DNA from 2 places in the Isoptericola sp. 178 genome. Region 1 is predicted to be linked to the other one. Evidence: predicted binding sites of a transcription regulator. Region 1 holds the regulator's gene; the other holds the start of a gene.
What was found. The regulator HspR, encoded in region 1, represses chaperone genes until heat shock. The targets are predictions, from matches to a motif close to AAGTTGAGTCNNNNNGACTCAACTT.

Region 1 (15,165 bases):
CCCGCCCCTCGACGTTGACGGCCTCGGCGGTGGTCTCGACCTCCCACCGGGGGTCGTAGCACTCGGCCGCGCCGTGGGCGCCCGAGGCCACGACGCGGCTGTACGTCTCCCCGGCGACAACGGTCGACACCGTCCAGGTCGCCCTGCCCGCCGGTACCCGCAGCCCGTCGGGCACGGTCAGCGTGGCCCGCGCCCCCGGGACCAGCACCGGGCGCTCCGTCGCGGTCGACCCGGCGGCGGCGAGCGCGACCGTCACCGTCCAGCCGGTGGTGTTGGTGTAGGTGCCGGAGACCACGGCGTCGGCCACGCCGACGCCGCCGGTGGCACGGCAGGAGGCCTGCACCCCACCGACCCCGGCGAGCACCCCGGCCCAGCCCTCCGGCACGCCCACCGAGGACGCGGCGGCGATCGTCGGACCGTCGTCGGCGGCGACGGGCTCCACGTCGACGGTATACGCACCGGCCTCGGTGCTGCCGTCGACGACGACGCTCACGGCCGCGTCCACGGCCTCCCCCGGCTGCAGCACGGCACCCGAGCAGAACCAGACCCCGGCGCCGCCGGCCGAGGGCTCGCAGTCCAGCCCGCCGGTGACGGAGTGCGGCACCAGCCCGGCCGGCACCCGGAGGCGGACGGCCCACCCGTCGCCGGTGGGCTGGTCGCCGGTGTTGCGCACCGAGAACGGGACCGTGCCCAGACCCGGGTTGGCGGCGAGCTCGGCGTCGGCGGCCCGCGTCGTCAGCTCGGGGCCGAACGAGCCCACGCGGGTCGGCGGCAGAGCCAGCCGGCGGACCTCCAGGCCCTCCGCCCAGACCTCCGCCATCACGTCGTAGGACCCGCCGTCCCGCACGACGACGGGCACCCGCACCGTGGTCTGCTCGTCGGCGTCGATCGTGCCGAGCCGGCACAGCACCCGCTGCGGCTCCGCGGTCGCGGTGCACGGCAGGGTCTCGACCGTCAGCGGACGCGGCACGGTGCCGCCGGCACCCTGGATGGCCGAGGACGGAGCGTGCTGCATGCCCGCCGGCAACGTGAGCCGCACGTGGGCGTCCACGGCCGGGAGCCCTCCGGGGTTGGAGACCTGGACGGTGAGGTAGTCGGTCGCGCGGGGCCGGAGCTCGGCGTCGGCGTCGGGCACATGGACGCTGACCGCGGCCGGCACCGGGATGCCGGGGTCGTCCGCGAGCCACGGCAGGTTCGCCGGGTCGGTGGGGTCCTCCTGCGGGTCCGGGCCGGGAGACGGGTCGGCCCGCCCCTCGGCGTCCGCCGACGGCCACGGGGACGCCTCGACCGCCACCGGGGCGCCGTCCGGGACCTCCTGCGCGGCGTCGGCGTCGCTGATCACCCCGAGCACGGAGACGACCCCGACCGTGGCCGCGGCCACGGCGCCGGTCGAGGCGACGACAGCCGCCCCGGACACTCCCGCGGCGCCGGCGGCACCAGCCCCTGCCGTGGCACCGGCGGCTGCCGCCGCTCCGCCGACGGCCGATCCGCCGGCGGCCGCCCCGGTGGCCGTGCCCGCGGTGGCCGCACCGGCCGCTCCGGCGCCGGCCCCCGCGGCACCGGTACCGGCTGCTCCGGCGCCGGCTGCTCCGGCGCCGGCCGCTCCGGCCCCGCCGGCGGCCGCGGCCCCACCCGCACCGGCGGCCGTGGAGGTCCCGGCGACGGTCGAGGCCCCGGCGGCCGTGGCGCCCGCGCTCCCGGCCGTCGCCCCGGTCCCCACGGTCCCGGCCGTCGCCCCTGCACCCGCGGCACCGGCTCCCACGCCGGCACCCGCCGCCGCGCCCGCGCCGATCGTCGCGGTGCCCAGCGGGAGCGCACCGAGGATCGCGGTCCCGGCGAGGCCGACGACGAGGGGCGCGACGACGGCGCGCATGCCGTGGGCGACGTCGCCGAGCTCGAGCACGAGGGTCCGGCAGTCCTGGCACACCTCGAGATGACGGTCGACCTTGGCGACCTCACGGCGGGCGAGCCCGCCGCGCACGTAACCACCGAGCAGGGGGTTCACCGCCCGGCAGGAGTCGGCGGGGTCGCCGCAGAGGTGCTGCTGCAGGTAGCCGACCCGCAGCCCCTCCCGGGCGCGGTAGGCCAGGGCCGAGACCCCGTTCGGCGTCAGCCCGAGGATGGGCGCCACCTGGGCGGGTGAGAGCTCCTCGACCTCCGTGTACCAGAGCACGGCCTGCCAGCGCTCGGGGAGGCCGTCGTAGGCACGGGCGACCACGGAGCTCTCGAACCCGGCCAGCGCGGGGTCCTCGGGGGACGAGGAGGGACCCATCGCGTCCTCGAAGGTCCCGTCGTCGTCGGTGGGCCGGGTGCGGCGCGCGCCGTGGGCGAGGTCGGCGGCGAGACGGCGCACGACGGTGAACAGGTACGCGCGGAAGTGGGTGTCCGGTCCGTTGCCCTGCTGCAGCACGCCGAGGACCCGCTGGAAGGCGTCGGAGACCACGTCGTCGGCGTCGCCGTCGCACCGCACGTACTGGCGCGCCAGGACCCGGGCGGCGCCGCTGTGCCGTGCGTAGAGGGCGCCGTAGGCCTCGAGGCTGCCTCCGCGCACCTCAAGGATCAGCTCGCCGTCGCTGGGAGCTGATCCGTCCGATCCCACGTAGACGTCGGTCACACTCGTCCGCTTCTCGCCCGGTTGTCGGCCTCTGCACCCGCGTCGACACGGGACGCTCACACTCTATCCGTACCCCGTGCACGTCGCCGCCCGGCCGAGCGGGCTGATCCGGGCCGGTTTCACCCGCACACGTCGCGGGTTTCTGCGTCATAGTGGGGGGCCATGAGAGTCACATCAGCATGAGCCTGCCGCCCGGCGACACCGTCGCCGTCGCCACGCGCGAACGCTGGCGCACCACGAGCCTGACGGAGGTCTGGCTGCGCCCGGGCGACTGGTACCACCCGGCCGTGGACGCGGTCGTCGAGGCCATCATCGAGGGCCGCTCGCCCGAGGCCCCCGCGCACCGGCTGGGCAACGCCCGCAGCGCCGCCGGCATCTCCCTGGACGAGACGCTGGAGGACGTCGCCTGCCTGTTCCGGACGGTGGGCTCCCCGGTCGACGTCGACGCGGTCCGCGGATCGGCCCTGGGCTGGGCGCTGGGACGGGAGCGCCGGCCCGCCCTGAGCGGTGTCCGTGATCCCGCGACCGGCCTGCCGACGGGGGACTACCTGGGCGAGCGGCTGCGCGAGACCTACGGACGGGCGGAACGTGACGGCGTCGAGGCGTCCGAGTCCCACTGCCTGGTCGTGGTGGACGTGGCCGTCGAGGCGCTGGACCCCTGGCAACGCATGGCACGCGCCGCGTCGGTGGGGCGGACCCTGGACCAGGTGTTCGGCGGCGGGCACCCGATGGCGTCCCTCAGCGACGGCGTCTTCGCCGTCCTGTGCGAGCGGTCGGCGGACATCCCGCGCCTGTCCCAGGGCGTGCGTCGCATCATCGAGCGGAACGCCCAGATCCTCGGGGTCTCCGAGACGATGCGTCGGCCGGTCCGGGTGTGGATGGAGCGGCTGCCCCGTGACCACGAGGCGGCGCTCGACCTGCTCGAGCACCTGCGGCGCTGACGGCCCGCACCGCGACACGAGGGCCCCGGACGGATCTCCCGTCCGGGGCTCTGGTCGTGCTGCGCGGCGTGCTCAGGCCTCGGTGAAGGTGAGGCAGTCGGCGTGGTGGTCGTCCTGCGGACCGGACCCGACGCGGATCGCCGAGGCGCCGCACTCGAGGTCCTTGTTGTGGACGCAGTCGATGCGCTGGCAGGCGCCGACGTGCGCGACGACCTTGTCGAGCCCGCCCTTGGTGCCGAGCGGGATGAACGTGGCGCAGGCGGCGTCACCGGGGACCCCGGCGATCGTGACGGCACCCGCGTGGCAGTCGTGGTCGTGGTTGTAGCTGCAGCCCTCCACCGAACACTCGGTGACCTCGGGCATCTCCATCAGCGTGGTCATGGCCGCTCCTCGGGTCGCTGGATCATCGCCGAACCATTTCGATGATAGGCGCGTCTCGACATTCCTGCCGAGAAACCAAAGGCGACCTCGAAAGATCAGGGGAGGCTTACCGAGCGATTCGTGAATTGCGAAAGGACGGCATTTCCAAATTCCGCGGTCGGCGCCGTCGCCTCACCCGCGGTCGCGCGAGGGACGCCACAGGACCAGTGCACCGCCCCGCTCCCGCCGCGGGTCGATGTCGAGCCGCAGCTCCGAGCGTCGCACGCGGCGGCCCAGCGGCACCGCGACGACGTCACCACCCGTGCCGGCGGCGAAGACGCGACCCTCCGCCTCGTCCCGCGCGGCGATGAGCCCCGCCAGCTCGGAGAGCCGTCGCTCGAGCTGGCCGACCTGGTGCTCGAGGTCGAGGATGCGCTTGATCCCGGCGAGGTTGATGCCCTCCTCCTGGGCGAGGCGCTGCACCTCGAGCAACCGGGCGACGTCGCGCCGGGAGTAGCGGCGCCCGCGCCCGCGGGCGCGCCGGGGCACGACCAGACCGAGCCGGTCGTACTGGCGCAGCGTCTGCGGGTGCATGCCGGACAGCTGCGCGGCCTGCGAGACCGTCAGCACCGGTGCGTCGTCGGTGACCATCTCGACCTCCCTCGCGCCCTGAGGTTACCGGTGCGTGCCTACTGGGCGGCCTGGGCGCCGAGCTCCGCGCGCACGTCGCCGGTGTCCACCTGTGCCGCGAACTCCTCCAGCGCCTGCTTCGCCGACCTGCTGAGCTTCTGCGGCACGACGACCTGGATCGTCACCAGCAGGTCGCCGGTGCGCTTCGCCGTCGCCACGCCACGACCCTTGACCCGCAGCACGCGGCCCGACGGCGTGCCCGCGGCGACCTTGAGACGCACCGTCTCGCCCGACAGCGTGGGCACCTCGACGGTCGTGCCGAGCGCCGCCTCGGCGAAGGTCACCGGCAGCGTCATGCGCAGGTTCGCGCCGTCCATCGCGTACACGGGGTGGGACTCGACGTGCACCTTGATGAGCAGGTCCCCGTCCGGGCCACCGTTCATGCCGGGCCGGCCCTTGCCGCGCAGCCGGATCTTCTGGCCGTCGTGGACCCCGGCGGGGATCCGCGCGGTCATCTTCCGGCCGTCGACGGTCAGCTCGACCGTCGTGCCCTCGACCGCCGCGCGGAAGGGCAGCGTGGCCCGCGTCTCGACGTCGGCGCCCTTCTGGCGCTGGGGCCCGCCGAACCCGGCCGGGCGTCCGCCCGCGCCCCCGCCGAACATCGATCCGAGGATGTCCTCGAAGCCGCCGCCGGTCTGCTGGTACTGGACCCGGGGGCCTCCGGGGCCGCCCGCCCGGCCGGCACCGCCGCCGAACATGGAGCTGAAGATGTCCTCGAACCCGGCCTGGCCGCCACCCGCACCGGGCGCTCCGGCGAACCGGGCGCCGCCGCCGGCCATGGAGCGCAGCGCGTCGTACTGCTTCCGCTGCTCGGGGTCGGAGAGCACCGCGTAGGCCTCGCCGATCTCCTTGAACCGCGCCTCGGCGGCGGCGTCACCCGGGTTCTGGTCCGGGTGGTACTGGCGCGCCAGCTTGCGGTACGCCTTCTTCAGGGCCGCCTCGTCGGCGTCCTTGGGAACGCCGAGCGCGGCGTAGAAGTCCTTCTCGATCCAGTCCTGGCCGGTCACGACGTTCCTTTCTGCTGCACGTGCACGAGCCGCGGCCGCTGTTCGGCAGTTCGTGCCTCGTTCGGCAGCTCAGGCTGCCGAACGAGGCACGAACTGCCGAACGAAGCCGGCGTCGTGCGGCTACTCCGGTCCGACGACGCCCACGCGGGCGGCGCGGACCACCTTGTCACCGATGCGGTAACCGGGCTCGACCACCAGGTTCACCGTGGTGGCGGTCGCCTCGGCGTCCGTGTTGTGCATGAGCGCCTCGTGCACGGTCGGGTCGAACTCCTCGCCCACGGCACCGAACCGCTCGATGCCGAACTTGCCGAGCGAGGCGTCGAGCTTCTCCGCGATCGCCGCCATCGGGCCGGACAGCTCGCCGTGCGACTTGGCCCGCTCGATGTCGTCGAGCACGGGCAGCAGCGCCGCGAGCACGTCCTGCGTGCCCTGGGTCCGCGCGGCCTCCTGGTCACGCAGCGCCCGGTTGCGGTAGTTGGTGAAGCTCGCGCGCTCCCGCTGGAGCGCGTCGAGGTTCTCGGCCGCCTGGGCCTTGGCCTGCAGCAGCTCGGAGTCCTCGGCGGCCTCGCCGACCGGCTCGAAGTCGAGCGCCTCCAGGGGGTCGCCCTCGCCGGACGACGCCGCGGCCTCGTCGGTCTCGGGGGCGCCCTCGGGCGTCTCGCGCTTCTCGCCGGTGGTGGGGTCGACCTTGCGCTTGTCCGTGAAGTGGAAGGGGGAGTCCCCCGAGCCGCCGTTCTCCGGCGGCTCGGGGGTGCCCTGCGTCTCGTCGGACGTCACTGGGAGTCCTTCTTCTCGTCCTCGTCGTCCACGATCTCGGCGTCGACGACGTCCTCGTCGGAGCTCTCGGACTCCGACGACGGCGCGTCGCCCGCCGTGGTGCCGGCGGTGCCGGCGTCCGCACCCGCGGCCTGCTCGGCCGAGTAGAGCGCCTCGCCGATCTTCTGCGAGGAGGCACCGAGCTTCTCGTAGGCGGACTTGATCGCCTCGGCGTCCTCGCCCTCCAGGGCGGTCTTCACCGCGGCGATGTCGCCCTCGACCTCGGAGACGACGTCGGCGGGAAGCTTGTCACGGTTGTCCGCGATCTGCTTCTCCATCGAGTAGGCGAAGGACTCCGCCTGGTTGCGGGTCTCGGCCTCCTCGCGACGCTTCTTGTCCTCCTCGGCGTGCTCCTCGGCGTCCTTGACCATGCGGTCGATGTCCTCCTGCGGCAGCGCGGAGCCACCGGTGATCTTCATCGACTGCTCGGTCCCGGTGCCGCGGTCCTTGGCGGACACGTGCACGATGCCGTTGGCGTCGATGTCGAAGGTGACCTCGATCTGCGGGACGCCGCGCGGGGCCGGGGCGATGCCGGTGAGCTCGAAGGTGCCCAGCGGCTTGTTGTCCCGGGTGAACTCGCGCTCGCCCTGGAAGACCTGGATCGCCACGGAGGGCTGGTTGTCCTCGGCGGTGGAGAAGATCTCGCTGCGCTTGGTCGGGATGGCCGTGTTGCGCTCGATGAGCTTGGTCATCACGCCGCCCTTGGTCTCGATACCGAGGGAGAGCGGGGTGACGTCGATGAGCAGCACGTCCTTGCGCTCACCGCCGATGACACCGGCCTGCAGCGCGGCGCCGACGGCGACGACCTCGTCCGGGTTGACACCCTTGTTCGGGTCCTTGCCGCCGGTCAGGTCGCGCACGACGTCGGCGACGGCCGGCATCCGGGTCGAACCGCCGACCATCACGACGTGGTCGATCTCCGAGACGGAGATGCCGGCGTCGCGGATGACGGCGTGGAACGGCTCCTTGGTGCGGTCGACCAGGTCCTGCGTCATCTGCTGGAACTGCGCGCGGGTCAGCTTCTCGTCCAGGTGGACGGGGCCGTTCTCGCTCATCGACAGGTACTGCATCGAGATGTTGGTGCTCGTCGCGGAGGAGAGCTCCTTCTTGGCCTGCTCGGCCGCCTCGCGCAGGCGCTGCAGGGCGATCTTGTCCTTGGACAGGTCGACGCCCTCGGTGTTCTTCACCTGCTTGATGAGGTGCTCGACGATGCGCTGGTCCCAGTCGTCGCCGCCGAGGCGGTTGTCACCGGAGGTGGCGCGGACCTGGATGGTGGAGAAGTCGTCGTCGTCCTTGCCGACCTCGAGCAGGGAGACGTCGAAGGTGCCGCCACCGAGGTCGAAGACCAGGATGAGCTCGTCCTGCTTGGACTTGTCGAGGCCGTAGGCCAGCGCGGCGGCGGTCGGCTCGTTGACGATGCGCTGGACGTTCAGGCCGGCGATCTGACCGGCGTCCTTGGTGGCCTGACGCTCGGCGTCGTTGAAGTACGCCGGGACGGTGACGACCGCGTCGGTGACGGGCTCGCCCAGGTACTCCTCGGCGTCGCGCTTCAGCTTGCCCAGGATGCGGGCGCTGATCTCCTGCGCGGTGTACTTCTTGTCGTCGATCTCGGTGGACCAGTCGGTGCCCATGTGGCGCTTGACCGAGGAGATGGTCCGGTCGACGTTGGTGACGGCCTGGCGCTTGGCGACCTCGCCGACGAGGACCTCGCCGGTCTTGGAGAACGCGACGACCGACGGGGTCGTGCGGGCGCCCTCGGCGTTGGCGATGACGGTGGGCTCGCCACCCTCCAGGACGGCGACCACCGAGTTGGTGGTGCCGAGGTCGATTCCGACAGCTCGGGACATGTTGGCACTCCTTGTTCGTGCGGGGGTTGAGTCGTCTGCACTCAACGTAAGACGCCGCCCGGCGGCTGTCCAGTCGAGAGGGACGAAGTTGAGTCTGCCTCACTCAACCTTGCACGGAGCGGCGATATTCCCACAGGTCGGAGGACATGTTCGCCGACGGTGAAGCGCCTCACATCGACGCAGTCCGCCTGGTCGCCGGGACGGCGCAGGCCATGCCCACCACCGTGACGGCGGCGGCCACCAGGAACTGCACGGCCATGTCCGTCGACCCCGCGAGAAGTCCCAGCGCCGCGGGGCCGATGATCGAACCGACCGCCAACGCGAGGAGCGTCGCACTGAAGCCGGCGGAGGGTCGCTCGGGAAAGACGTGCCCGCTCCACACCGCGAGCAGCGCCGACATCATCATGAAGCCCGGCCCGTAGAGCGCACCGGAGGCCACGACCCCCGACCAGGTGCCCGGGAACAGCCCGAGCAGCCCGATGGCACCGGCCAGCAGAGCCAGTGCGAGCAACAGGATCCGCCGCAGGCCGAACCGCCTCACCAGGTCGCCCGTGACGAGGCCGACCACCCCGACGACGCCGACGCACGCCCACAGCACCGACCGCGTGGACTCGGGCAGGCCCCGGTCCAGGGCCAGATCGGCGGCGTACGTCCAGTAGAACGCGCTCGACACCCCGAACAGGAGCGCCACCGCGAGGAGCGGCCACGAGTCACCGTTGACGAACCACCGCCAGCCCGGCCCACCGGCCCGACGTCGGGTGGCCGTCCGCCGGTAGGGCTGGGTGGGCAGCAGCCGCGCGTTCCACAGCATGCTTCCGAGGGCGAGGGCCGCGAAGACGATCCACGCGAGACGCCAGGACCCACCGGCGACCAGCGCGACAGGTCCCGCCACGGCCAGCCCGACGGCGGTTCCGGTGCTCACGACGGACAGGACCCGGTCCCGGCTCCGCGGACGGACCAGCTGGGAGACGGCGTCCGACAGGGGCGCCCACGCCCACCCCGGACTGGTGCTGGCGAGCAGTGCACCCGTCGCCATCACACCGGCGTGCGGGGCCAGGGCGATGAGCGTCATCCCGACGGTCGCGCACGCCCCGGCCAGGACCACGGGCAGCCGCGGGCCGAAGCGGGCGGCGAGCACGCCGCCCGCCAGCAGTGCCAGCAGGTAGCTCGCGTAGCTACCACCCGAGACGAGTCCGAGCGTCTCGGTCGACAGGCCGAACTCGTCCTCGAACACCGGGACGAACAGTCCGTAGCCGTAACGGGCGAACCCGAAGGAGACCCCGATGATCGACATCCCGGCCAGTCCGACGTGCCACGGTCCGACAGTCATGCGTGCCTCCCGGCCGCGAGCCGGTCTCTCGCACGCGGCCCGGTTCCAGCCCACCAGCCGTGGCTGCTCCTGACAAGGGGAACAGGTCGCGCACAGACCTGTCATCCGTCCGTCGGGGTATCGACCACAGCCACGGTGTCATCCGCCAGCGACCCCGTGACCGGGACCGGGGCCCATTCCTGAGAACCCTCGGCCGACCCGGCGTAGCCCGACGTCACGTAGGCGAGACAGGCCAACGCCCGGTCGTCGAACTGGTACCAGGCGGCGGCGGTGGGGTACACCGCGACGACGTCCACGCGATACCCGCCCTCGACCGACAGGTCCTGCTGGCGGCACGACGCGGTGGCGCGCCTGGCCAGCTCCGACTCACCGGGGTACTCGACGGGATCCCGGGGAGCGTCGTCCAGCACCAGCACGGGCCAGGCCCCCGTCTCGACCACCTCACCCGTGTGCGGTTCGTCGCAGTCGAGCACACCCACCTGCCCCAAAGCTGCCTCCGGGGCCTCGGGCTCGGTCAGGTCGAGGCAGTCTCCGGCCCGGAGCGCACCCCGGTCCTTGGTCTCCACGGTGTCGCCGAACACCGCTCCCCCGCCGAAGGCGACCGCCAGCGCGACGACGGCGGGCCAGACCCACCACGGGGTCCGGCGGCGCGGGACCGGCTCCTCGGCCGCACCGGACGGACCTGCTCCCGTCGATGCACCCCCGTTCGACGAGGTGTGCGCCGGCGCGGGGCCGTGCTGCTTCTTGTCGACGTCGTGCTCGACGATGCTCAGCAGGAACCGCAGCACGCCGAAGATCACGAACGCCCGCACGATCACCAGCGCGAGGCCCACGTCGAACTCGTAACCCGTGACGGGCTGCTCCCACCCGAGCGTGGCCGGCACGTCGAGCGGGAAGGCGTCCCAGGTCATCCAGAAGACGAGCTCCCCCGCCCGGGCGAAGGACGTTCCCGACCCCACGAGCGCCGCGACGCCGTAGACCATCCACAAGATGAACCAGAGGGCGGACAGCGCGGCCATCGATCCGGGGCGCACGCCGTGGTGCCCCGTCGCGCGGTTGACGAAGAAGAGCACGACCGCCGTGGCCGCACTGCCGAACGCCACCACCGAGACCCACGGATCTACCGGGACGACGTGGGTCGCTCGGAGCAGGAGGACCAGAACGACCGCCGTGACGGCCCAGGCCAGCCCGTGCATCGGGAGCCAGCGGCGGTCGCACAGATCGACGAAGCCGCCGTGCAGCTCGCGTGCTCGCGACCTGACCTGCGGCACCGCGTGAACGGTGACCGCGTCGCGCACGAGCGACAGCGGGCTCCTCGGCGAGCCCTCGACCTCGGACATGATCCGCTCCGACGCGATCGACGGACGGCCCGGCGGGCCGTCGAGCACCATCTACCGGAGGAGAGCGACACCGCACCGACGCTGATACGGGACGGACGTGCACCGTTCGTTCACGAGTCGTCTGCTCCCCCGGTACGGCCGACCCCCTAGTGTGAAGCCATTCACATCACAGGCATCACCTCACGACCGCGGCTGAGAAGTCGACACCCCCGACGACGAGGACGTCCATGACCTCCGCCGCACTGCGCGCCGACAACCCTGTCACCAGCACCTACGCCGCCCTGTCCCGCACCGTCCGGGACGCCGGTCTGCTGCGCAGGACACCCCGCTACTACCTGTGGACCCTCGGCGTGCTCACCGCCGCGCTGGGCGGGATCGTCACGGGTTCCGTCCTCCTGGGTGACTCCTGGTTCCAGCTCCTCATGGCCGGTGCGCTGGGCCTGGTCCTGACCCAGTTCTCGTTCGTCGCGCACGAGGCGGCGCACAAGCAGGTGTTCGCCTCCGGACCGGTCAACGACCGCGTCGGGCGCATCCTCGCCAACGGGGTGGCCGGCATCAGCTACTCCTGGTGGATGTCCAAGCACACGCGCCACCACGCCAACCCGAACAAGGTCGGCAAGGACCCGGACATCGCGATGGACACCATCGCGTTCACCGAGGAGCAGGCCCGCGAGCAGAAGGGCTTCCTGGCGCTGGTCAACCGCTACCAGGGCTGGTTGTTCTTCCCGCTCCTCACCCTCGAGGGCGTGAACCTGCACGTCACCTCGATCCGGTCCCTCTTCACCGGGAGGCCGGACACCCTGCGCGCCCGTATCAACGAGCTCGTCGTGATCGGCCTGCGCCTGAGCCTGTACCTCGCGGTGCTGTTCGTGTTCCTGCCCGTCGGGCTGGCCTTCGCGTTCCTCGGTGTGCAGATGGCCGTGTTCGGCGTCTACATGGGCGCCTCGTTCGCCCCGAACCACAAGGGCATGGCGCTGATCCCCGCGGACAGCAAGCTGGACTTCCTGTCCAAGCAGGTGCTGACCTCGCGCAACATCCGCGGCGGCTGGTGGATGAACATCCTCATGGGCGGCCTGAACTTCCAGATCGAGCACCACCTGTTTCCCTCCATGCCGCGCCCCCACCTGGCCCGGGCCCGGGAGATCGTCCGCGAGCACTGTGCGCACCTGGGCATCCCGTACACGGAGACGAGCCTGGTGGCCTCCTACGGCATCGTCGTGCGCTACCTGAACCGGGTGGGCCTCCAGGCCCGCGACCCGTTCGACTGCCCGATGTTCCACCAGCTGCGCGGGCGCTGAGGAGTCGGGGCGAGGGCGGCGGCGGTGCTCGGACCTGCCGCCGCGCTCACACGATCTCGACGCGGTCCGCCTGCGGTCCCCGGTCGCTCTGGCGCACCGTGAACCGGACCCGGTCGCCCTCCTCCAGCATCTCGGCGCCCCGCACCACCGACACGTGCACGAACAGGTCCTCGCCGCCGTCGTCGGGCGCGATGAACCCGAAGCCGCGGTCCGCGTCGTACCGTGCGACGGTCCCTTCGCCTCCCCGCACCGGCCCGCGGGATGCGGGCGGACGGCCCGGTCGTCCGCGGCCCGCCACGTCACGCCCGCTCCCCGCGCCCCGCACGACCTGGACGTTGCGGGCGTTCGGCCCCCGGTCGCCGTCGACGACGTCGAACGTCACCCGCGCGCCCTCGGCGAGCTCGGACGTCCCCCGGCCGAGCGCCTTGACGTGGACGAAGACGTCCTCGCCGCCCGCGTCCGGAGCGATGAACCCGAAGCCCTTGGCCTCGTCGAAGAAGGACACGGTGCCGTCGGCACCGTCCGAGGCCGGCTTCGCGGCCTCCGCCGCGAGCGGGAGCAGGTGGTCCGCCTGCGGCCCCTTCTCCCCCTCGACGACGAGGAACGCCACGCGCTGCCCCTCCGTGATGACGCCGCCGGTGACGATGGCCGAGCTGTGGACGAAGATCTCGGCACGACCGCCGTCAGGCGTGACGAAGCCGTAGCCCTTGGTCGGCTCGTACCAGTTGACCGTGCCGAGCACGCCCAGCGGCGCATCGGCAGGCTGGTCGCCCGTGACACGGACCCGGCGCGCCTGCGGGCCCCGGTCACCCTCGCCCACCTCGAACTCGACGGACTGCCCCTCGCGGAGCTGTTTCGGTCCCGTGCCACCGCCGACGATCTCGGACGCATGCACGAACAGGTCGTCGGCGTCGTTCCCTCGGTCGATGAAACCGAACCCTCGGTCGGCGTCGAACCATCGGACGGTTCCCTGGTGCACGAAGAGCTCCTCGTTGGTGGTGGACGGTGCTGTCATCCAGTGTCCCCCCACAGCACCCCTGACAGGTGCGCCCGGCCGCCCCCGTCGCCCCCGGGGCCTGTCCGGAACCTCACACCGCTCAGGTCACGCGCGCGATCGCGAACCCGTCCCACCCCTTGGCCCCGACCGTCTGGAGCGCGGTCGCGGTCAGCCGCGGGTCGCTCCCCAGGGCGTGCAGGAACTCCCGCACCCCGACGACGTCCGGGTCGTCGTCCTCCGGGTCGACGACGGCTCCCCGGCGGACCACGTTGTCCCCCACGATGACGCTGCCGGGCCGCGTCACGCGCAGCGCCAGCTCGAGGTAGGCGGGCATGTTCGCCTTGTCGGCGTCGACGAACACGAGGTCGTACGGCTCCGCACCGCGGTCGGCGAGGCGTGCCACGACGTCCAGCGCGCGCCCCACCTCGATACGCACCAGCGGGCCGACGCCGGCGCGGTCGACGTTCTCCCGCGCGACCTCGGCGTGCCGCGGGTCGAGCTCCACCGTCGTCACGTGCCCCGCTCCCCCCACCGCGCGGGCGAGCCAGATGGTGGAGTAGCCGGCGAGCGTGCCGATCTCCAGCACCCGCCGGGCACCGGAGACCTGTGCGAGCAGCGCGAGGAACGCCCCCTGGGTCGCCGTGACCTCGATCGGGGGCAGACCGCGCTGCCGCCCGCGGTCCCGCGCGGCGACGAGCGCCGCGTCCTCCTCCACGAGCTCGCCGGCCAGGTAGGCGTCGACCTCGGACCAGCCCTGCTCCGCGCTCGCCATACCGCCGATGATGGCACCGAACCCGTCCGCACGGGCGGTCGTGGCACGCCGTAGGATCGTCGCGTGCTCACTTCGCTCCGTCGCGGCATCGCGCGTCTGTACTGGCGGATCAGCCAGTGGCGGCTGAAGACCGAACCGGCCCCCGACCGGACCGGCATCCTCATCGGCGCCCCGCACACCTCCAACTGGGACTTCGTCCTCATGCTCGCCATCGCCTGGCGGCTGGGGATCGACGTGCGCTGGTTGGGCAAGCACACCTTGTTCACCGGGTGGCGGGGACCGATCATGCGCGCCCTGGGCGGCATCCCGGTGGACCGCCGGGACCCGTCGCGCGTCGTCGACGACATCGTCGACCGGGTCGCGGCCGGGGAGACCTTCCACCTCGTGGTGACACCCGAGGGCACCCGCTCGGGCAACGGCTGGAAGTCGGGGTTCTACCGGATCGCCCGCGAGGCGGACCTGCCCATCACCCTGGGGTACGTCGACCGGACCACGATGACCACGGGTCTGGGCCCGACCATGGAGCTGACCGGCGAGGTCACGATGGACATGGACCGGATCCGCGCCTTCTACGCCGACAAGGCGGGCGTCCGGCCCGAGCTACGCACCGAACCGCGCCTGCGCTCCGAGGACAACTGACCGGGAACCGGAGCGGCCGGAGTCGTACTTCACCCCCGAGCACCACGCGCGGACCGTCCCGGACGAGCTCGCCGCGCACCGCGCCGGCCGCACCGTCCCGTGCGTCCTGGCGCGCGACAGCGAGGTCGTCGGCCGCGTCACGCTGAGCGACGTCGTGGCCGGCCCGTTCCGCAACGCCCACCTCGGCTACTGGCTCGCCGGCGCCGTCACGGGACACGGCGTGATGACCGCCGCCGTCGAGGCGCTCGTCACCCATGCACGGGACGCCGTCGGTCTGCACCGTCTGCAGGCCGCGACGCTGCCGCACAACCACGACTCGCAGGGCGTGCTCGCCCGGACCGGCTTCGAGAAGATCGGCTACGCCCCGCGCTACCTGCAGATCGCGGGCGCCTGGCAGGACCACGTCCTGTTCCAGCGGATCCTGCACGACTGAGACGTCGGCGCTGGTCGACCGGGCCTGCACACAGCAGCGTCCCGCCCGGCCGTCGGGGGAAGACGGCCGGACGGGACGTGT
Region 2 (15,165 bases), on a different contig from region 1:
GACGGCGACGCGGCCGACGGCGTCGAGGTCGCCCGCGTAGTACGCGGCGACGGCCGCGGCCGGTCCGGAGACCGCCGCGTGCCCCGGGTCGACCTCGGTCACGGCGGTGGGGCGCAGGTCCGGGTGGACGAGTCCGACCAGCGCGTCGACGTCGTCGGTCCAGCCCGAGGCCAGGACGGTGCCGTCATCGGCGACGAGCGTGAACGCTCCGTCGGGGGTGTCGAGCGTGGTGGCGGCGATCATGGGGTGTTCCTTCCAGAGCGGGGTGCGGCGGCCTGCCACACGTGCCGGGCGGCGTACGAGCGCCACGGGGCCCAGCGGTCGGCCCGGGCGGCGAGGGAGGCGTCGTCGGGGAGCCCCAGGGCGCGGGCCCCGGCCCGCAGGGCGGCATCCCCGTCCAGCCAGACGTCGGGGTCGCCCAGGACCCGCAGGGCCACGTAGCCCGACGTCCACGTGCCGATCCCGTGCCGGGCCTCGAGGGCGGCGCGCAGGTCGGCGGTGTCGGCGCCCACGTCGACGGTGAGGGTGCCGTCGGCCAGGGCGCGGGCCGTGTCGACGACGGTGCGGCGCTGCCGGGCGGGCAGCGCGAGGTGCGTCCCGTCGTCGGCGGCCACCTGCGCGGCGGTGGGGAAGAGACGGTCCAGGCCGTCGATCGTCGACGGGTACGGCGTGCCGGCGGCCGACGTGAGCCGGTCCAGGTGCGTGCGGGCGGCGGCCACGGAGATCTGCTGTCCCACGCAGGCGCGGACGACGATCTCGTGGGCGTCCACGGCCCCCGGCACCCGGGCCCCGGGGCGGGCGGCGACCGACGGGGCGAGGACGGGGTCGTCGGCCAGCGCGGTGTCGACGGCCACGGGGTCGGCGTCCAGGTCCAGCAGCCGGCGCAGCCGGGCGACCGCGGTGGCGACGTCCTGCCACGAGGACAGCTCCAGGTGGGCCGCGAGCCGGCCGGGTCCGACGGGGGGCCCGGCGGTGACCGCGACGGCACCCGGGCCGTGCGGCAGGTGCAGGGTGCGGGCGTAGCGGGCGGTGGGGCCGTCGAGCGAGGCGGTCTCGACGCCCGCGACGGCGCGGGCCGCCAGGTAGGCGACCGTGCCCGCGGCGTCGAACGGCTCGCGCACCGGCAGGGTGAGGTCCAGGTGGACCCGGTCCCCGGCCGTCGCGGTGCCGACGGGTGCCGGACGCCGTCGCCGCAGCTCCGTGGGCGTGGTGGCGAACACGGCGCGCACGGTGTCGTTGAGCTGGCGGATGCTGCCGAACCCGGCGGCGAAGGCGACGTCCGCCACGGGCAGGTCCGTGCCCGTCAGCAGGGTGCGCGCCGTCTGGGCGCGCTGGGCGCGAGCCAGGGTGAGGGGGCCCGCGCCGAGCTCGGTGCGCAGCACCCGGTGCAGGTGGCGGGGGCTGTAGCCCAGGCGTGCGGCGAGCCCGGCCACGCCCTCGCGGTCCACGACGCCGTCGGCCACGAGCCGCATCGCGCGGCCCGCGGCGTCCCGGCGCACGTCCCAGGCGGGGGTGCCGGGGGTGGCCTCGGGCAGGCACCGCTTGCAGGCGCGGAAGCCGGCGTCGTGCGCGGCCGCGCTGGTCAGGTAGAACGTGACGTTCTCCGGCTTGGGCGTGCGGGCGGGACAGGACGGCCGGCAGTAGATGCCGGTGGTGCGCACGGCGGTGACGAACTGGCCGTCGAACCGTGCGTCGCGCGCGGCGATGGCGCGGTAGCGCTCGGCCCGTTCGTCGGTCATGGCGTCATCGTCACCCGGCGGGCGGCACGATGGCTAGCGGGAATCGGACACGACGATGGGACCCCGCGTGCGGGCGGGCCTCAGACGGCGGCGCGGATCCAGTCGACGACGACCTGCAGGTACTCCTCGCGCGCGGGGGAGGGCGAGAGCGCGAGGTCGTGCATCCCGCCGCGGATCGTGACGAGGCTGACGTCGTCCCCCAGCCGGGGGGCGATCGCGCGCATCTGGTCGACGTCGAGCACCGTGTCGCTGCTCAGGTGCTCGGTGCGGGTCGTGCGGTCCGAGGTCACCACGAGCACCGGGATCTCCAGGTCCAGCCCGCGCGCCAGACGTCGCTGCGACCGACGGACGGAGCGGAACCAGGCGGCCCGCACCGGGAACGGCTCGAGCGGCTTCCACGCGGGGTCGAAGTCCCACTCCCCCTCGTGCGCGCGGTGCAGGGCGCGGGGGTAGGCATCGTCGAGATGGCCGAGCACGGCCCGGGGCGCCAGCGGGGCGACCGCCTCGGCGACGGCGGCGGAGACCCACCGCACGGGAGCAGGGGCGTGGTGCTCGAACCACGGACTGTTGAGCACCAGCGCGTCGGCGCGTCCCGGGCGGGCCGACGCCCACAGCGGCACGACGAGGCCGCCGGTGGAGTGGGCCATGACCACGAGGTGTTCGTGCCCGGCCGCGCGGACGGCGTCGGCGGCCGCGTCGAGATCCACGGCGTGGACCGCGAGGTCCGGTTCCTGGTTCGGGTCCCGGCCGGCGGCGGCGTGGGCGTCCCAGGATCGTCCGTGGCCGCGCAGGTCGACGGCGTAGGCCGCGAACCCGGCCGCCGCCAGGGCCCTGGCCACGTGGGGGTGGAAGAAGTAGTCCGCCAGGCCGTGCACGACCAGCACGGCGACCCGTGCCGGGGCGCCCTGCGGGGCCACGGACGGCGTGTGGCGGACCAGGGTGGCCGTCGCGTCGTCGGGCAGGTGCAGTGTCCGGGCCTCGAACCCGTCGCCCAGCAGGTCCGGGTGCCAGTCGGTGCCGGGCGTGGGGGCCGTGCCGTCCTCGAGCTGCGTCATGGCCCGAGGCTAGCGGCCACGGAGGGTCAGCGCGGAGCGGCGGGCGGGGTGCCGTCCGGGTCCTGCGGAGGCTGCTGGGGGCCGGCCGGGGGTTGCTGCGGACCTGCCGGCGGCTGCTGCGCGGGTCCCTGGTACGGCGGGGGGTAGGGCTGCGGTGCGGTCTGCTGCGGTGGCACGACGGGCGGTGCCTGCTGCTGCGGCTGACCGTACCCGGGCGGGACGCCGCCGGCGGCGTAGGGCGCCGGGCCGCTCCCGGGTGCCCCCGCGGCGGGTGGACCCGGCCGCCGGTTGTTGCGCACGACGAGCGCGACCACCACACCCAGGACCGCCAGGCCGAGCACCAGGCCGACGATCCACCAGGGGAAGCCCGCGTCGTCCTGCTGGGCCGCGTCGGCGACGTCGTCACCGGTGCCGGTGGTGCCCTCGTCGGCGTCCTCGGTGGGCTCGTCGGTGGCACCCTCCTCCGGGGCTGCCGCGCCGTCGCCCACCGCGGAGCCGCGGGCGTAGACCTCGGTGACCTGGCCGAACGTGGGGGTCCACACGACGGTGGTCCCCTCGACCTCGCCCGTGGTCTCGGTGACCTCGCCGGGGAAGGTCACGGCGATGCGCATGTCGAAGCTGTCGAGGAGGCCCTCGGGCAGGTCGCCGGTGTCCCCCATGTCCGCGGCGTCCTCGCTGAGGTCGAAGACGCCGTCCACGACGAACTCGTCGCCCTCGCGGGTGACGGAGAGCTCGTCCTCCGCGCCGCCGGCCATCTCGGAGATCGGCTGGTCGGTGAACGTGACCTCCACGCCGGTGTACTCGCCGTCCGAGTACGGCTGCTCGGTGGACCCCTCGGGCATGCCCTCGGTGAACGAGTCGCCCCCCTCGTTGGACATGTCCCACAGCTCCTGGGGGTCCATGCCCATCGACTCGGCGAGCTCGTCGGAGAAACCCATGATCACGGTGCCGGACGCGGTGTCGTCCTCGTGCAGGGTCATGTCCCAGTCGACCTTCATGCAGCCGCCCAGGGCGAGCAGGCCGACGGTCGCGAGCGCCGCGACGGAGGCGCGCCGCAGCGGGTGCCGGCGACGGGGGCGGTTCGTGGCGGGCGCGTGGACGGGCGTGGTGGTCCTCACCGTTCCAGCATCGCCGACCGGGCGGGGACCGGCACCCCGGCCCCGGGTCGCCCGGCAGGATTCACCCGCGGTGCCGGGCGACGTCCCATCAGCGCCGACCCTCGCGTGGCGACGCAAAGTTGAGCGGAATAGACTCAACTCTGCGGAGGTTGACCTCAGCAGTCATCACGACCCCGGACCCGGAGGATCCATGGACACCAAGTTCACGACGATGTCGCAGCAGGCGATCGGCGACGCCGTGCAGTCGGCATCGGCGGCCGGCAACCCGCAGCTCGAGCCGGCCCACCTCCTGTCGGCGCTGCTCCAGCAGACCGGCGGGGTGGCGGTCGGTCTGCTCGAGGCGGTCGGTGCCAACCCCCAGCAGATCGGGCAGAAGACCCGCGCGGCCCTCGTCGCGCTGCCCACCGCCAGCGGTGAGGGCGTGGCCCAGCCCTCGCCGTCCCGCGCCATGCAGACCGTGCTGAGCACCGCGGCCCAGGAGGCCGAGGCGCTCGGCGACGAGTACGTCTCCACCGAGCACCTGCTCATCGCGGTCGCCGCCGGCCGCTCGGCCGCCGCCCAGGCCCTCACCGACGCCGGCGCCACCGCGGACGCGCTGCGAGCTGCCCTGCCCGCCGTCCGCGGCTCCGGGAAGGTCACCAGCCCCAACCCCGAGGGCACCTACAAGGCCCTGGAGCAGTACGGCACCGACCTGACCCAGCAGGCCCGGGACGGCCGGCTCGACCCGGTCATCGGCCGGGACGCCGAGATCCGCCGGGTCGTGCAGGTGCTGTCCCGCCGCACCAAGAACAACCCCGTGCTCATCGGCGAGCCCGGTGTCGGCAAGACGGCCGTCGTCGAGGGGCTGGCCCAGCGCGTGGTCGCCGGGGACGTGCCCACCTCCCTGCAGGGCAAGCGGCTCGTCGCCCTCGACCTGGCCGGCATGGTCGCCGGGGCCAAGTACCGCGGCGAGTTCGAGGAGCGGCTCAAGGCCGTCCTGGAGGAGATCACCGCCTCCGACGGCGAGGTCATCACCTTCATCGACGAGCTGCACACCGTGGTCGGCGCGGGCGCCGGCGGCGAGGGCGCCATGGACGCCGGCAACATGCTCAAGCCGATGCTCGCCCGCGGCGAGCTGCGCATGGTCGGCGCCACCACGCTCGACGAGTACCGCGAGAACATCGAGAAGGACCCCGCCCTGGAGCGGCGGTTCCAGCAGGTGTTCGTCGGCGAGCCCTCCGTGGAGGACACGGTGGCGATCCTGCGCGGCCTCAAGGAGCGCTACGAGGCCCACCACAAGGTCACCATCGCCGACTCCGCGCTGGTCGCCGCCGCGGCGCTGTCCGACCGGTACATCTCCGGGCGCCAGCTCCCGGACAAGGCGATCGACCTGGTCGACGAGGCCGCCTCCCGGCTGCGCATGGAGATGGACTCCTCCCCGGTGGAGATCGACGAGCTGCAGCGCGCCGTCACCCGGCTGGAGATGGAGGAGGTCGTCCTCAAGGACTCCGACGACACGGCCTCCCGGGACCGGCTGGAGAAGCTGCGCGCCGACCTGGCCGATCGCCGCGAGGAGCTCGCCGCCCTCACCGCGCGCTGGGAGGCCGAGAAGGCCGGCCACAACCGGGTGGGCGACCTGCGCGCCCGCATCGACGAGCTGCGCACCGAGGCCGACCGCCTGCAGCGCCAGGGCGACCTCGAGTCCGCCGCGCGCCTGCTCTACGGGGAGATCCCGCAGGTCGAGCGCGAGCTCGTCGAGGCCGAGCAGGCCGAGGCCTCCGAGGAGGCGGCCGAGGAGGCGGCGCACGAGACGCCGATGATCGCCGACAAGGTCGGGGCGGACGAGGTCGCCGAGGTCGTCTCGGCCTGGACCGGCATCCCCGCCGGCCGCATGCTCCAGGGGGAGACCGAGAAGCTCCTGCACATGGAGGACGTGCTCGGCGAGCGGCTCATCGGGCAGCAGGCGGCGGTGCGCTCCGTGTCCGACGCCGTGCGGCGCTCGCGGGCCGGGGTGGCGGACCCCGACCGGCCCACCGGGTCCTTCCTGTTCCTCGGGCCGACCGGTGTCGGCAAGACCGAGCTCGCCAAGTCCCTGGCCGAGTTCCTCTTCGACGACGAGCGCGCCATGGTGCGCATCGACATGTCCGAGTACTCCGAGAAGCACTCGGTGGCGCGGCTGGTCGGCGCACCCCCCGGGTACGTCGGCTACGAGGAGGGCGGGCAGCTCACCGAGGCCGTGCGCCGCCGGCCCTACTCCGTGGTGCTGCTCGACGAGGTGGAGAAGGCCCACCCCGAGGTCTTCGACATCCTGCTGCAGGTGCTCGACGACGGTCGCCTCACCGACGGCCAGGGCCGCACCGTCGACTTCCGCAACACCATCCTGGTGCTGACCTCGAACCTCGGCTCGCAGTTCCTCGTCGACCCGGTGATGGACCAGGAGGCCAAGCGCGAGAGCGTCATGACGGCGGTGCGCACGGCCTTCAAGCCCGAGTTCCTCAACCGGCTGGACGACGTGGTCCTCTTCGACGCGCTGTCCCTCGACGAGCTGGGACGGATCGTCGAGCTGCAGGTCGCGGCGCTCGCCCAGCGGCTGGCCGACCGGCGCATCACGCTCGACGTGACGCCGTCCGCCCGCCGGTGGCTGGCGGTCGAGGGGTACGACCCCGCCTACGGCGCCCGCCCGCTGCGGCGGCTCGTCCAGCGCGAGATCGGCGACCGGCTGGCCCGCCGGCTGCTGTCCGGCGAGACGGCCGACGGGGACACCGTCGTCGTCGACCGCGTCGAGGGTGCCGAGGGGCTCTCGCTGGCCTGATCGTCGCCGGGACGACGACGGCCCCGCCCTCCGTGCGGAAGGCGGGGCCGTCGGGCGCTCGCGGCGCCCGGACCGGTGCCGGTCAGATGCGGATGAACCGCGGGCTGCTCTGCCAGATCTGGCGCTTCACCACGCCGACGCCCGGACGGGCCGACTCGATGATCCGGCCGTTGCCGGCGTAGATCCCGATGTGCCCCGGCGAGTAGACCAGGTCGCCCTGCCGGGCGTTGCTGCGCGAGACGCGCGTGCCGAGGGAGGCCTGGGCCGACGACGAGCGCGGCAGGGTCTTGCCGATCGCCTTCTTGTACACGTAGGACGTGAACCCCGAGCAGTCGAACCCGGTGGCGGGCGACGTGCCGCCCCACGAGTACCGGTGCCCGATGTAGTTGTGGGCCACCCGGACGACCTTCTGGCCGCGGGTCATCTTCGGCTTGACGTGGACCTTCCGGTACTTGGTCGACTTCTTGAGTCCCTCGGCCCGGGCCGGCACCCCGACGACGCGGATCCTGTTCTTGCCCAGGTCGTACTTGCCGAGCCCCGGCCGGAACCGGACGACCCCGTACTTGTTGGTCTTCTTCACGGCGACCTTGTCGCCGGAGATGAACAGGCGCACCCGGCCCTGGACGGGCTCGCCCCACTTGCGCAGCTTCACCGTGTACTTCGGGCGGGTGTGCCACTTGCCCTTCGTGGCCGTGTGACGGCTCTTGGAGACGTACATGTTGGTCGTCGCCTTGGGCTTGATCCACACCCTGCGGTGCTTCGTCACCTGCTCCAACCCGGTGGAGGCGGCCGGCGCGACGACGACGCGGATGCCGTTGCGGCCGACGTCGTAGTGGGAGAACCCGGGGCGGAAGTGGATCGTGCCGTCCCCGTCGAGGCTCTTGACCGCGACCTTGGTGCCCTGGACGTAGAGCCGGACCCGGCCGGCGAACGCCTCGCCGTCCGCGGTCGCGCGGACCGTGTAGCGGGGGCGGGTGTGGCCCTGTCCCTTGCGGCCGGTGCTGCGGGACTTCGACACCGAGACGTCGGGCGTCGTGCTCACGACGACGGGCTCCTCGGTGGCGGTGCCGGTGTCCTCGGCGGCCGGTTCCTCGGTCGGCGTCGTGGTCGTCCCGTCCGTGGTGGTCGTCGGCTCGGGCGACGCGGTGTCCTCGACGACGGGTTCCGGCGTCGGGGTCGCGGTGCCGTCGGAGACCGACGTGTCGGTCGCGTCCGTGGTGGTCGTGCCGGCCGAGGTGGTCTCGTCGGCGACGGTCTCGTCCGTGGTGGTCGTGAGCGCGTCGTCGGCGGCGGCCGATCCGGCGCCGGCGACCAGCGTGCCGCCGGCGAGGGCCGCCGTGAGCGTCATGGCGACGGCGGCGTGGCGTTTCCTGGGGGTGCGCACGGCACCCTGCGGGCGCGCAGCATCCAGCGAGGGTGTGGACATGGGGTACTCCTCCAGCCGGCGAGATGAGCTGTCGGGTTAGGCCGAGAAGTGGTGGCCTGCCGCCGATGGACGGCTTCACCCCGAGGGTGGCGCTGACGTCACCCGAAGAACCTGGGTCTCCCGCTGCTGCCGTCGGTGCTCCGGTGGGCCGTCCCGTCGGCAGCACTGGGCACCGGGCCGGTCGCCGCCCGGTCTCCGGGCGACGACAGGACGCTAGCCCCGAAACGGTCGGAGGTCACGGTCAGATAACGGTCACCTCCTGCGCCGATGGTGGAGGCGGTGTGAAGGGATCCGGCGGCGGGACGCTGTCCGACATGACGGACACGGCGCGCCGGAACCGTCGGAAACGGCCGTCGACCGAGGGCCGGGATCGGGCGATCGACCCATCCGGGGTGCCGGGGAGGTGAAGATCGGGCACCGATCCGATGACGTTCCCGGCCGCTCAGTCCAGGAGCGAGCCGGTCCGCGTGCCGTCCACGACGGCCACGCACAGCCCCGTGCGGTCCCCGGCGGCCCAGGACTCCTCGCTCGGCGCCCAGACCACCAGCTCGACCCGTGTGGAGTCGTCCGCGCGCGCCTGCGGGCCCAGGAGGTCCGGGGTGCAGCCCCGCGCGGTGCGGGCCGCCGCCTCGTCCGCGCCGGGCCAGACGGCGTCCGCCGACGCGTCGGTGCGCCCGACCACCTCGGCCGCGTGCGGCTCGCCGCACGGCACCACCTCGACGCGTCCCACGGCGCCGTCGGTCGGGGCCTCGGCGAGGCACGAGCCGAGGACGAGCTGCACGGCGTTGACGGTCTCCGGCGCGGTGACGTCGGCCGCGACGGGTTCCCACGCCTCCTCGCGCGTGCTCGTCGTCAGGTAGGAGGCCCCCACGGCGCCGCCGACCACGAGCAGGATCAGGGCGAGGACCGACAGCACCCAGATCCGGGCCCGGCGCCGCGCCGCGGCGCGCTCGGCCGGCGTGGGTCCGGGGACGCCCCAGCGGGCCCCGGGGTCCACCGGCCGGCGGTCCGACGCGCCCGTCGGTGCCGGGCCGGGGGAGGGACGGGCCGGACCCCGCGTCCCGTCCGGGGCGGGGCCGGACGCCTCCGGGCCGGGCGAGGCGAAGGAGAGGTCGTCCTCGGGGCGCTCGGTCATGGGAGCCAACCTACCGAGCCGGGCGCTCCTTCCGGGTCCGGGCGGTTCAGACCCCCACGCGGCGCTCGACGCCCGGCAGGTCGTCCTCGCGCAGCACGTCGGACAGCCGTCGGCGGTCCAGGCGGCGCACCCACCCGGCCCGTGCGCCGTCCGGTCGCGCCTCCTGCAGCACCCACCGGCGGACGCCGAGCGCGGTGAGGCGCGCGCCGATCGCCAGGACGTCCTCGCGGGTGTGCACGGTGGGGTCGACGGTGGTGCGGATCTCGTGGTCGACCCCGGACTCGACCACGAGCCGGGCCGACTCCCACGCCGCCCGCCCGGACGGTGCCGCTCCGGTGACGAGCTCGTACCGGTCCGGCACCGCCTTGATGTCCAGGCCGACCCAGTCCACCAGGGGCAGCACGCGGGCGAGCCGGGTCGGCCAGGGGCCGCCGGAGTGCACGCCGACCTCGAGCCCGAGGTCGCGGACGTCGCGGCAGGCGTCCGCCAGGCCGGGCTGGAGGGTGGGTTCACCGCCGGAGATCACCAGGCCGTCCAGGAGGCTGCGGCGCTTGCGCAGCAGCTCGAGGACCTCCGACCAGGTCGCACCGGGCCGCCGCCGGGGGTCGATCAGGGAGGGGTTGTGGCAGTAGGTGCACCGCCACGGGCATCCCTGGGTGAACGCGGTGGCGACCAGACGACCGGGCCGGTCGACCGTCGAGAACGGCACGAAGCCGGCGATGCGCAGCGGTGCCCGGGCCGGCGCGTCAGGCGACATCGACGGTCACCGCCGCGGGCTCCCGGGAGGCCGCGGGCTCCCGGAACGGCACGCGCTCGGCGTACTCGCCCTGCTTGCCGGTGTTGAAGGACGCCACGGGGCGGAAGTACCCCATCACCCGGGTCCACACCTCGGTCCCGGCGCCGCAGGTCGGGCAGGACCGCACGTCGCCCGCGAGGTAGCCGTGCGTGGCGCAGATCGAGAACGTCGGCGTCACCGTGAGGTAGGGCAGCCGGTGGTTCTCCAGGGCACGGCGCACGAGCAGGCGGCACGACTCGGCGCCGGACATCTGCTCGCCCAGGTAGAGGTGCAGCACCGTGCCGCCCGTGTAGCGCCGCTGCAGCTCGTCCTGGCGGGCGAGTGCCTCGAACGGGTCGTCGGTGAAGCCGACCGGGAGCTGGGTGGAGTTCGTGTAGTACGGCTGCTCCGGGGTCCCGGCCTGCAGGATCCCCGGGTAGCGGGCGCGGTCCTCGCGGGCGAACCGGTAGGTCGTGCCCTCGGCAGGGGTCGCCTCCAGGTTGTACAGGTGGCCCGTGCGCTCCTGGATCTCGACGAGGCGCGTGCGCAGGTGGTCGAGCAGCTCGAGGGCCGTGGCGTGCCCGGCCGGCGTGGTGATGTCCTCGGTGTCGGCGGTGGCGTTGCGGATCATCTCGTTGACCCCGTTGACGCCGATGGTGGAGAAGTGGGCGTCGAGCGTCCCGAGGTAGCGCCGCGTCCAGGGGTACAGCCCGCCGTCCATGAGCCGCTGGACCGTCTCGCGGCGTGCCTCGAGACCGTCGGCGGCGAGGTCGACGAGGCGGTCCAGCGCCGCGTACAGCGCCTCGCGGTCCGGGCCGTGGACGTGCCCGAGCCGGGCGCAGTTGATCGTGACCACGCCGAGCGAGCCGGTCTGCTCGCCGGACCCGAACAGCCCGTTGCCGCGCGCGAGCAGCTCGCGCAGGTCGAGCTGGAGGCGGCAGCACATCGAGCGCACGTCGCCGGGGTTCAGGTCGGAGCTGATGAAGTTCTGGAAGTACGGCGTGCCGTACCGCGCGGTCATCTCGAAGATCTCCTCGGAGATCTCGGAGTCCCAGTCGAAGTCCGGCGTGATGTTGTACGTCGGGATCGGGAAGGTGAACACCCGGCCGGCGGCGTCCCCGGCGGACATGACGGCCACGAACGCCCGGTTGATCATGTCGGACTCGGCCTGCAGGTCGCCGTAGGTGACGTCGAGGACGTCGTCGCCGACGACGGGGTGCTCGTCGGCGAGGTCGGGCGGGCAGGTGAGGTCGAAGGTCAGGTTGGTGAACGGCGTCTGGGTGCCCCAGCGGGACGGCACGTTGAGGTTGTGGACGAACTCCTGCAGGGCCTGGGTGACCTCGGCCTGGCTGAGGCGGTCGACGTGGACGTACGGGGCCAGCAGGGTGTCGAAGGAGCTGAAGGCCTGGGCCCCCGCCCACTCGTTCTGCAGCGTGCCGAAGAAGTTGACGATCTGCCCGAGCGCCGAGCTCAGGTGCCGGGGCGGCCAGGAGGCGACCGCCCCCGCGACCCCGCCGAACCCCTCGGACAGCAGCTGGCGCAGCGACCACCCGGCGCAGTAGCCGCCGAGCACGTCGAGGTCGTGGACGTGCAGGTCGCCCTGCCGGTGCGCGGCGGCCAGCTCGGGGGAGAACACCTCGTCGAGCCAGTAGTTCGCGATCGTCTTGCCCGCGACGTTCAGGACGAGGCCACCGAGGGAGTAGCCCTGGTTGGCGTTGGCGTGCACCCGCCAGTCGGCCCGGGCGACGTACTCGCCCACGGCGGCGGAGGCATCGATCTGCGTACCCACGGCGACTCCTCGCATCAGGCTTGTGAAGACATTCACGAGCCTAGCGAGGCGAGGGAGGGGGCCCTCCCGACACGCCGCGGCGGCCGGCGTGACATCGATCCGGACCGGCCGTCACCTCGGCGCCTCAGACCAGGTCGAGCATCACCGGCACGTGGTCGCTGGCGCCCTTGCCGCGTCGCTCGCCCCGGTCGACCGTCGCACCGGTGACCCGGTCGCGCAGCGCCGGCGAGGCGTACGCGAAGTCGATGCGCAGCCCCTTGTCCCGCGGGAACGCGAGCTGCTGGTAGTCCCAGTAGGTGTACGTGTGCGGCGCGGGCAGGTGCTCGCGCGTCACCTCCGTGTACCCCGCAGGTCCGAAGGCCTCGAACGCCGCCCGCTCGGCGGCCGACACGTGGGTCCTGCCCTCGAACGCCGTGACGTCCCAGACGTCGGTGTCGCGGGGGATGACGTTCCAGTCGCCGAGCAGGGCGAGCTGCGCCCCGGGGTCCGCCGCCAGCCACTGCTCGGCGTCGGTGCGCAGGCCTTCCAGCCAGGCCAGCTTGTAGGCGTAGTGCGGGTCGTCCAGCGCGCGGCCGTGCGGCACGTACAGCGACCAGACCCGCACGCCGCCGCAGGTGGCCCCGAGGGCGCGGGCCTCGAGACGCGGTTCCTCGTCGGGCTTGGCGAACGTGGGCTGGTGCGGGAACGACGTCGCCACGTCCTCGACACCCACCCGGGAGACCACGGCCACGCCGTTCCACTGGTGGTAGCCGGTGTGCGCCACCTCGTACCCCGCCTCCTCGAAGGCCCGGTGGGGGAACTGGTCGTCCCGGCACTTGGTCTCCTGGACGGCCAGCACGTCCGTCCCGGACCGTTCCAGGAAGGCCAGCACGCGGTCCAGCCGCGTGCGGACGGAGTTCACGTTCCACGTGGCGATGCGCACGCGAGCACCCTAGGACACATAGAGTGCCGTCATGGGTACTGCGCTCGTCACCGGTGCGACCGCCGGTCTCGGACTCGAGATCGCCTGGCAGCTCGCCACCGCTCGCCACGACCTCGTCCTCGTCGCCCGTGACGGCGAGCGGCTCGACCGCGTCGCCGGACAGATCCGGGCCGCGGCCGGTGTCCACGTCGAGGTGATCCAGGCGGACCTGGCGCGCCACGACGACGTCACCCGGGTCGCCGAGCGGCTCACCGTGACCGGCGCGGACCCGGAGGACGACCGCCGTCCGGTCGGCCTGCTGGTCAACAACGCCGGTTTCGCCCCCGCGCAGCGGTTCGTCGCCGGGGACCTGGACATCGAGCTCGACGCCGTCGACGTCATGGTCCGGGCGGTCATGGTGCTGTCCCACGCCGCCGTCGGTCAGATGGTCCCGCGCGGCCGGGGTGCCGTGCTCAACGTCGCCTCGGTGGCGGCCCTGACGGCGGGCGGCAGCTACGCCGCCGCCAAGGCCTACGTACGGACCTTCACCGAGGGGCTGGCCGTCGAGCTGAAGGGGACCGGTGTCACCGCGACCGTGCTCTGCCCCGGCTTCACCCGCACGGAGTTCCACGACCGTGCCGGCCTGAGCACGGAGGTCCTGCCGGACGGCGCCTGGCTGCACGCCGCCGACGTGGCGGCCGAGGCGCTCGCGGACGTGCGCCGCGGCGTCGTCATCTCCACGCCCTCGGTGCGCTACAAGGCGGCCGCCGCGCTGCTGCGCGCGATGCCCCGCTGGGCGGTGCGCGCCGTCGGGCACTACCGCTGACGCGCCCCCGTACCCTGGTACCCGTGACTTCCGCCGACTTCTCCCCGACCCCCCGCGAGCAGCTGCTGCAGCTCGTCAAGGACCTCGCCGTCGTGCACGGGAAGGTGACGCTCTCCTCCGGCAAGGAGGCCGACTACTACGTCGACCTGCGTCGCATCACCCTGCACCACCGTGCGGCCCCGCTGGTCGGGCACGTCCTGCTGGACCACCTCGAGGAGGTCGGGCTCGGGACCGCCGAGGTCGACGCCGTCGGGGGACTGACCCTCGGTGCGGACCCCATCGCGGACGCGCTGCTGCACGCCGCGGCCTCCCGCGGGCAGGACCTCGACGCCTTCGTCGTGCGCAAGGAGGCCAAGGCCCACGGCATGCAGCGGCAGATCGAGGGGCCGGACGTCACGGGGCGCAAGGTCGTCGTGCTGGAGGACACCACCACGACCGGCGGATCGCCGATCACCGCGATCGAGGCGTTGCGCGGGGCCGGTGCCGAGGTGCTCGGCTGCGCCACGATCGTCGACCGCGCCACCGGGGCCGGGGAGAAGATCGAGGCGCTCGGGGTGCCGTACCACTACCTCTTCGACCTCGAGGACCTCGGCCTGAACGGCTGACCCTCGCGTTGTGGGTATGAAATCTGCCGCCCCGCACCGGTCATGGGCCGTAGATTTCATGCCCACAGCGGAGACGGCGGTGGAGTGACGGGGCGGGCGCCCCTCGGGTCAGACGCGGTCGACGAGGTCCGCGACGGACTCCACGACGTGGGACGGGCGGAACGGGTGCTCGTCGACCTCGTCCTCCACGGTCGTCCCGGTCAGCACCAGGAACGTCTCCAGGCCGGCCTCGATCCCGGCCACGATGTCGGTGTCCATGCGGTCGCCGATCATGGCCGTCGTCTCCGAGTGGGCCTCGATGCGGTTGAGGGCCGAGCGGAACATCATCGGGTTCGGCTTGCCCACGTAGTAGGGCGAGCGGCCGGTGGCGGCCGTGATCATCGCCGCCACGGAACCGGTGGCCGGCAGCGGCCCCTCGGGCGACGGCCCGGTGGTGTCCGGGTTCGTGGCGATGAACCGCGCGCCCCCCTTGATGAGCCGGACCGCCTTGGTGATCGCCTCGAACGAGTAGGTGCGGGTCTCGCCGAGCACGACGTAGTCGGGTTCGGTGTCGGTGAGGGTGTACCCCGCCTCGTGCAGGGCGGTGGTCAGCCCCGCCTCGCCGATGACGTACGCCGACCCGCCGGGCACCTGCTCGGCGAGGAACGTGGCGGTGGCGAGAGCCGAGGTCCAGATGGACTCCTCCGGCACCTCGACCCCCGACGTGGCGAGCCGGGCGGCCAGGTCGCGCGGGGTGAAGATCGAGTTGTTCGTGAGCACCAGGAAGCGGCGCTTCTTCTCCCGGAGGGCGTCGATGAACTCCGCCGCGCCGTCGATGGCCTCGCCCTCGTGCACGAGGACGCCGTCCATGTCGGTCAGCCAGCACTCGATCTTCCGCTCGGTCATGGCAGACACGGTAGCCCGTAGGCTTCGAGCGTGACCGACGAGCACGCAGATCCTCCCACCCACACCGGTGCCGTCCGCCGCCACGCGGCCCCCGCGTCCGGCACGAGCTGGCGCTCCGCC

Region 2: a site for HspR is predicted at 4,029-4,053, ahead of clpB (ATP-dependent chaperone ClpB). Genes of this name have one in related genera too.

The regions. Positions count from the first base shown of each region.
Region 1 covers NZ_JAUQYN010000004.1:153,797-168,961, forward strand. Annotated here, with positions in the region: gene Q6349_RS13895 (sigma-70 family RNA polymerase sigma factor) at 1-2,614, opposite strand, end outside; gene Q6349_RS13900 (hypothetical protein) at 2,794-3,555, shown strand; gene Q6349_RS13905 (DUF1540 domain-containing protein) at 3,628-3,936, opposite strand; gene Q6349_RS13910 (heat shock protein transcriptional repressor HspR) at 4,108-4,566, opposite strand; gene Q6349_RS13915 (DnaJ C-terminal domain-containing protein) at 4,605-5,612, opposite strand; gene grpE (nucleotide exchange factor GrpE) at 5,733-6,389, opposite strand; gene dnaK (molecular chaperone DnaK) at 6,386-8,275, opposite strand; gene Q6349_RS13930 (MFS transporter) at 8,445-9,605, opposite strand; gene Q6349_RS13935 (septum formation family protein) at 9,707-10,945, opposite strand; gene Q6349_RS13940 (acyl-CoA desaturase) at 11,173-12,243, shown strand; gene Q6349_RS13945 (cold-shock protein) at 12,290-13,258, opposite strand; gene Q6349_RS13950 (O-methyltransferase) at 13,341-14,012, opposite strand; gene Q6349_RS13955 (1-acyl-sn-glycerol-3-phosphate acyltransferase) at 14,076-14,651, shown strand; partial or broken gene Q6349_RS13960 (GNAT family N-acetyltransferase) at 14,689-15,084, shown strand.
Region 2 covers NZ_JAUQYN010000001.1:579,101-594,265, reverse strand. Annotated here, with positions in the region: gene Q6349_RS02780 (methylated-DNA--[protein]-cysteine S-methyltransferase) at 1-243, opposite strand, end outside; gene Q6349_RS02775 (AlkA N-terminal domain-containing protein) at 240-1,739, opposite strand; gene Q6349_RS02770 (alpha/beta hydrolase) at 1,820-2,794, opposite strand; gene Q6349_RS02765 (hypothetical protein) at 2,821-3,912, opposite strand; gene clpB (ATP-dependent chaperone ClpB) at 4,103-6,703, shown strand; gene Q6349_RS02755 (C40 family peptidase) at 6,786-8,129, opposite strand; cyclic di-AMP (ydaO/yuaA leader) riboswitch at 8,134-8,277, opposite strand; gene Q6349_RS02750 (septum formation family protein) at 8,572-9,264, opposite strand; gene Q6349_RS02745 (anaerobic ribonucleoside-triphosphate reductase activating protein) at 9,311-10,021, opposite strand; gene Q6349_RS02740 (ribonucleoside triphosphate reductase) at 10,011-11,843, opposite strand; gene Q6349_RS02735 (exodeoxyribonuclease III) at 11,953-12,750, opposite strand; gene Q6349_RS02730 (SDR family oxidoreductase) at 12,782-13,555, shown strand; gene pyrE (orotate phosphoribosyltransferase) at 13,579-14,160, shown strand; gene Q6349_RS02720 (HAD-IIA family hydrolase) at 14,269-15,045, opposite strand; gene Q6349_RS02715 (DUF368 domain-containing protein) at 15,076-15,165, shown strand, end outside.